2 regions of the Brevibacillus sp. IT-7CA2 genome follow, and region 2 is predicted to be linked to the other one. Evidence: riboswitches for the same ligand, from Rfam matches in the RefSeq annotation. Region 2 holds a riboswitch; the other holds the start of a gene.
The links. Region 2 has a riboswitch for S-adenosylmethionine ahead of ACM6JA_RS02680 (ABC transporter permease). Riboswitches for the same ligand answer to the same signal wherever they lie in the genome.
Positions count from the first base shown of each region.

Region 1: another riboswitch for S-adenosylmethionine. It lies ahead of mtnK (S-methyl-5-thioribose kinase); the one in region 2 lies ahead of ACM6JA_RS02680 (ABC transporter permease).

Region 1 is NZ_CATKQT010000044.1:460,445-463,826, reverse strand. Features, by position in the region: gene mtnA (S-methyl-5-thioribose-1-phosphate isomerase) at 1-524, opposite strand, end outside; gene mtnK (S-methyl-5-thioribose kinase) at 521-1,750, opposite strand; SAM riboswitch class I at 1,886-2,030, opposite strand; gene ACM6JA_RS21870 (anti-sigma factor) at 2,127-3,305, opposite strand; gene ACM6JA_RS21865 (sigma-70 family RNA polymerase sigma factor) at 3,292-3,382, opposite strand, start outside.
Region 2 is NZ_CATKQT010000004.1:28,275-31,656, forward strand. Features, by position in the region: gene ACM6JA_RS02670 (MBL fold metallo-hydrolase) at 1-31, shown strand, start outside; gene ACM6JA_RS02675 (sulfite exporter TauE/SafE family protein) at 63-854, shown strand; SAM riboswitch class I at 977-1,081, shown strand; gene ACM6JA_RS02680 (ABC transporter permease) at 1,191-2,123, shown strand; gene ACM6JA_RS02685 (ABC transporter permease) at 2,128-3,075, shown strand; gene ACM6JA_RS02690 (ABC transporter ATP-binding protein) at 3,089-3,382, shown strand, end outside.

The DNA.
Region 1 (3,382 bases), on a different contig from region 2:
GTAGCCGTACCGTACGCTGCTGTAGCCAATGCCCCTGGATTACAGTGCGTGAGAATTCCCATACCGTCATGCAACAGAGTGAGCAAATGCTCTCCGATGGTCCGGCATACCTCAGCGTCTTCCTTTTGAATCGCCAGTGCTTCATCGAGCACTGCCGCCTTCAACTCGGCAATCGAAGCTCCGCTTTCTTTTTCAACACGAGCTTTGATGCGATCCAACGCCCAGAACAGATTCACGGCTGTCGGACGGGAAGAGCCCAGGTAATCTGCCTGCTGGTTCAGTTCCTGCCAAAACTCGTCGTAGTTACTCGCTTCACTGCCACGAATACCTAGGTAGAGCCCGTAAGCTGCTGCCATGCCAATCGCCGGTGCGCCACGCACTTCCAAGCGACGGATAGAACCCCATACTTGCTCGGAGGTAGTCAAGTTCAAATAGATCGTTTCTACGGGCAGACGCGTCTGGTCAAGCAAGACCAATGCATCATTCTCCCATTTAACAGGTGCCAATTGAGTGCTGGTTGTCATACTGTTGTAGCCTCCTGATAGTAACGTTCGGTCACAGTGCGTACGATGTCCGTGATATCTGTCGATTCGTCTATGCCGCCGCGACCGAGAATCAGCGCTTCTCCAATCGAGAGAGCCAGACGCTCTGCTTCTGCGCGAGTCTGGTCGTCTTCAATGGCATTCAGGTCCGCTACGCCTGCCAAGCCGATGACACGGCGCAAGATTTTGCATCCGGCATAGCCTGCTGTATCCTGAATCACGCGCTTCACGTAGCTTTGCCACAGTCCTTCGACATGGGCGCTGCGCTCTTTGGCGTGCTTGTGCCAGAGCTGAACGAATTGCGAAACGAATTCATTCCAGACATCCTCGACCGTTTCCAGTAAGTATTCGCGGTACGCTTCCCGTTCTCCTTGATCTTTTTGCAAACCGTGCTGTCCTGCGTAGTTGAGCAATAGATTGGCAATGACCGCCCCGATGTCAAAACCGATTGGGCCGTAGAAAGCGAACTCTGGATCGATTGCTTTCAAGCTGTTTTCCGTGATGAAAATACTTCCAGTATGCAGGTCACCATGCAGCAGCGCTTCCGAGCGCGTAAGGAAATCGTATTTCAGCTTGGCGATTTCCAGCTTCAGCGGCCTGTTGTTCCAGATCGCCTCGACTTCCCGGCGAATCAACGGGTTGAAGTCGTTGGTAGGCGCATTTTCATATGGATCGGTAAAGACGAGGTCTTCTGTGATTTTGCATAATTCTGGATTTATGAATGTTCCGACTAGCGCTTTTTTATCGTACGGATGCGCGCCCAGATCGGATGTGAAGAACAAGGTTTGCGCGAGAAAACGACCAATTTGCTTCGCGAATAGCGGGTACCGCTTTCCTTCGATCAGACCTTTGCGAATGATGATGTGGTCCCCGACGTTTTCCATGACAGTCAACGCAAGCTCCCCGTCGAAATGATACACCTGCGGCACTAAGTCTGGAACGTATTTGTGCTGAAGGCGGAGTGCCTCGCTCTCGATGCGAGCCCGATCAATTGTAAGCGGCCAAGATTCTCCCACGACACGGGCAAAAGGCAGTGCTTGCTTGACAATGACGCTCTTACCGGATGCTGGCTCCTGAATGTCAAAAACCAGATTAAGGTTGCCATCCCCGATTTCGCGGCTGGTCAGCTCTGCTCCTTCACTAAAAAGACCCGGTATTCCTTTTACGTACTCCACTGCTTCCTGTTCAGTCAATGCGCGATATGCCATGATTCCAAAACTCCCCTCTGCGTATTTTTCCTCTATCTCTACTTGTTTTGTTTGAGTACCTGGAGCAAAAAAAAGACCTCTTTTCCCGAAGAAAAGAGGTCGCTGTCGTCACGTGTAAGAACCGTGTTGATGTCCCCCTTATCTTCCAGACTACTTTTGTTTCTGCAGGAATTAGCACCGTGCATGTCGCCTGTCAATCATTCGCTACTCGCGTCTGAATGGCGTCATGTCGGTTGCCGGGTATCATCGGGCCAGTCCCTCCACCTTCTCTGGATAAGGTATCCAAAACGTATTCGGTTTTTGATTTAGTTTGAATCATACAACCAACGCTTCCACGATGTCAACACCCTTTTGTGCAAAAATTCGCACCTTGTTACTAGTAAGTATAATGTGCTCCCGATGCCGCAGGCTGCTCCCAATTCCACCAGTCTACCTTGCCTAGAAGCGCTGCTGTTATCGACTTTTCGGCCTTGAGCTTTAACAGTTCTTTCGTAGGTCCGGTTAGGACAGCGCCGTAGATACGAACTCCGTTTTGCTGCATGTAGTTGTATCGTTCTGTAATTTGCGGATCGCTACGAAATAACAAGAATCTGCCGATATCGCGAGTCAAACCTTCTTGCTCGGACAAGTACTTCATTTCGTTCAGATAAGTCGCCATCCGCCTATCCCCTTCCCCGTTTACAAGAATAGGTCCACCATAATTCAGCTCCCTTTCTGCAAAACCCCATACTTTTCCGGGACCTACCATCAACTGTCCCTCTTCACTCTCTTTGGTCTCGACCCCTGTGTCTACTGCAAACCAAACCGTATCTTGTCCCGAAGAGGCAACATGGCGGGAAACCAGTTCATAGTACTCCTCGTACGTCAGGAAGTGATCGAAGGAAATCGCAAGCTGCGAAACCGTTCCCTCGGGCAGCTTCTCCATCGTTGTCCAGGCAGGTGAAGTGCGAAAGTCCGTATTCTCCATTGCCCCCTCTGTTGGATAACGGAAATACAGCTTCTGTTCCCTGACCCCATTCGGCCATTTCGGCCCAGCGTTTACGTTCCACAGCACATTTGTGCTTTCAAAGCGGCCAGCGTTCTTTTCTTCCGCTCCAACCCTCTCACGCAACTCCATGCTGATATTGCCGTATAGCAATCCCACCTGCGAGCCACTCCCGCCTACACTGACACCTGGCTGCGTAAAATTGACCATCGACTTCGCAACGCGGAACAGATCTTCATGCATCAGTGACCCAACCCAGCCATTCAGAATCAGCAATACAACTCCGGCCAAAAAGGGAAGCCCTATGGTGAATCCAGCGTTGGACAACCGATTTTTCCATTTCCCCCGGCGAACAATGGCGCGCTGTTTTTCAGCCGACAGCGTTTCAGGCTGTTTTGTTTTCGCGTTATCCTCTCCCGTTTCTTCCCCCAGCAAAAGCCTCTCCAACCGCTGTGCGTATTCCTCGTCAGCGGCTATTTCCTCTTCGAATTGTTTCGAATCTTCTACCGCCATTTCCCCCCGCAAATAAGCAAGCAGCCTTTGCTCGCGATTATTCTCATCCTTGTTCATCCCAGCTTTCCTCCCTCCACAACTGCCGCATCTTTTGTCGTCCCCGAAACAAGGAACGTTTGACATCTGCCAGCTCG
Region 2 (3,382 bases):
AGACGGCTTGACAGTTGTAGAACGAGGATAAAACGAAGCGAGGTGTTGCAAAGGGTGAGCCTATGACTATCGACCTTGTGATCACTCTGTTTGTTATCGGTTTCGCGGGATCGTTTATCTCTGGTCTCGTCGGAATCGGTGGCTCCATCATCAAGTATCCGATGCTTCTGTACATTCCGCCCGCCCTTGGATTCGTTGCTTACACAGCTCACGAAGTATCCGGAATAAGTGCAATCCAAGTATTTTTTGCCACCCTAGCTGCTGTTTGGACTCTGCGAAAAGATAAGCTTATTCATTACCAGCTCGTTCTGTACATGGGAAGTGCCATTATCGTAGGAAGCTTGGTTGGAGGGTATGGAGGAAAATATCTATCGGCAGAAGCCATCAATATTGTTTACGCCATCCTGGCCACTATTGCTGTAATCTTGATGTTCTTGCCAAAAAAGCGAATGGACGAACGAGAAAATACCGAGGTTATCTTTCATAAACCAACAGCCGTATTATCCGCTTTGATTGTCGGAGGCGCCTCCGGAATTGTCGGGGCAGCTGGCGCTTTTATTTTGGTTCCCATCATGTTGATCATCCTCAAGATTCCGACAAGAGTTACGATTGCTTCATCTCTGGCCATTACCTTTCTTTCTTCCATCGGTTCGACTGTAGGGAAATGGATGGCGGGGGACATATTACTGTGGCCATCCGTGATCATGGTAATCGCCAGTATCATGGCAGCGCCGCTCGGTACGAAGGTCAGCAAACGTTTGGACACACGGATTCTCCAAACCATTCTTGCCTTGTTGATCCTAGCCACCACAATTAAGATCTGGGCTGATATCCTCATATTCATACGTGTGTGAAGATTTACTTTTTTCATAAATAAAATAAAGAAAAATCAATTGTTATTGAACAACATTGACATATCCGAGTAAAGTGATAAGATAAAAAAGAATTTTACGATGAAATTAAATTTCATAGAACATTCTTATCTAGAGTGGTGGAGGGACTGGCCCGATGAAACCCGGCAACCTTGGTCTGATTGACCTTACGGTGCCAATTCCTGCGGAGTTATTCTGCGAGATGAGAAGGTGGGAACCGTGCAATTGCCCCTCTTCTTTTCGGAGAGGGGTTTTCTATATTTATAATTCATAGTATTCATATCATTTCACTTTGTATTATATGAAGGAGGAAACAACGTGCTTCATTATGCGGTAAAGCGTGGCTTTCTCATGATCGTTACCCTTTGGATTATTGTCACGGTAACGTTTGTGACCATGCACCTGATTCCAGGTGACCCGTTCGCGTCTGACGCCAAAATGCTTCCAGAAGAAGTGGTAAAAAACATGCGGGCGGAGTACAACCTGGATCAGCCAATCACGGTACAGTATCTGCTCTATCTGAAAGGATTGCTGCAATTTGACTTGGGGCCCTCTATCCAGTCCAAGACGAGGGATGTGAACACGCTGATTGCAGAGGGATTTCCCGCCTCTGCTGTTCTGGGACTCCAGTCGTTTATTGTCGCGTTGGCAGGTGGAATCACACTGGGAATCGTAGCGGCACTCTATCACAATCGAACCTTGGATTTCTTGTCTATGTTTGCAGCCATCGTTGGGATCTCCGTCCCCAGTTTTATTCTGGCGCCACTTTTGATCAAGTACTTGGCGGTCGAATGGGAGCTTCTTCCCGTTGCTGCGTGGGGGAGCTGGGAGCATTCGATACTTCCAACGCTTGCGCTCGCTATCGGTCCGCTCGCCATTATCGCCCGTTTCGTACGAGCCAGCATGCTTGAGGTTTGGCAACAGGAATACATAAGCACGGCGGAGGCGAAAGGGCTTGGCACCTTTTCTATTGTCGTTAGACACGGGATGCGCAATGCCATTCTGCCGGTTCTTACCTTTATCGGTCCGCTGTTTGCCAACCTGATGACCGGAACCTTTGTGGTGGAAAAGATTTTCGCCATTCCTGGGCTCGGCAAATACTTCGTGGAAAGCATTTTTAACCGCGATTACCCCGTTATTTTGGGAACGACAGTGTTTTACAGCTTTGTGCTCATTTTTACTTTGTACATCATCGACCTACTGTATCGGGTGATTGACCCCCGCATCAGATTGACGAGTGGAGGGAAGTAGCGTTATGGCCAATCCGGCAACACAACTGGATAGCCTGTTTCGACCAGTAGACCGAAACAGGCTATCCGAAGAAATTCGGGAACGTCCCAGTCTTGGGTATTGGCAAGAGGTATTGCAGCGGGTATGCAGCAACAAGCTGGCAATGCTCGGGTTCCTCTTGCTTGCAACAGTGGTGATTCTCTCGATCATCGGACCGATGCTCGTTCCCCACAACCCGCATGAACAGTCATTGACGAAGGGTAATCTGCCGCTATCGGGCGAGCACTGGTTTGGAACGGATGACTTGGGTCGGGACATGTGGGCACGTACCTGGGTAGGTGGTCAAATCTCTTTGTTTATTGGTGTAGCGGCAGCTGCCATCGACCTAGTGATTGGTGTATGCATCGGCGGGATTTCCGGTTACATGGCAGGGAGGAACAAGCTGGGCGACCGTGTGGACAACATCCTGATGCGGTTGGCTGAAATTCTGTACAGCATTCCGTATCTGCTGGTGGTAATCCTGCTGATGGTGGTTCTGGAGCCTGGTCTCACAACGATCATTATTGCCCTTTCACTAACTGGCTGGGTCGGAATGGCCCGCCTGGTCAGAGGACAAATCATGCAGATCAAGCGTCAGGAGTTTGTACTGGCTGCAGAAAAGCTGGGTACCTCTCATGCCAAAATCATCATCAAACATCTGCTGCCGAATACGATCGGCGTCATCATCGTCAACCTGACCTTTACGATACCGCATGCGATTTTTGCCGAATCGTTTCTCAGCTTTCTTGGACTGGGTGTGCAAGCGCCAACCGCCAGCTGGGGAACCATGGCCAATGACGCGCTAGCGGTTATGCTGAGCGGACAGTGGTGGCGGCTGTTTTTTCCGGGATTCATGATTTCCCTTACCATGTTCGCGTGCAACGCGCTCGGGGATGGTTTGCAGGACGCACTGGACCCGCGGATCAGGAAATGAGGGGGAGTACATCGTGAAGCCTTTGTTGGAAGTAGATCAGTTGCGCGTCTCCTTTCGCACGTACGGTGGAGAGGTGCAGGCAGTAAGAGGGGTTTCCTTTTCTGTGAAGGAGGGAGAGACGCTTGCGATTGTCGGGGAAAGCGGCTGCGGAAAAAGTGTGACTGCACGGGCATTGATGGGGATGATTCCTCCGCGATCCGGTCAGGTAAAAGGCGGCAGCATTCAGTTTCGCGGGCGTGAACTGACGGGGCTGACCAAGTTGGAATGGCAGCAGGTTCGTGGCTCGCAGATCGGTATGATTTTCCAG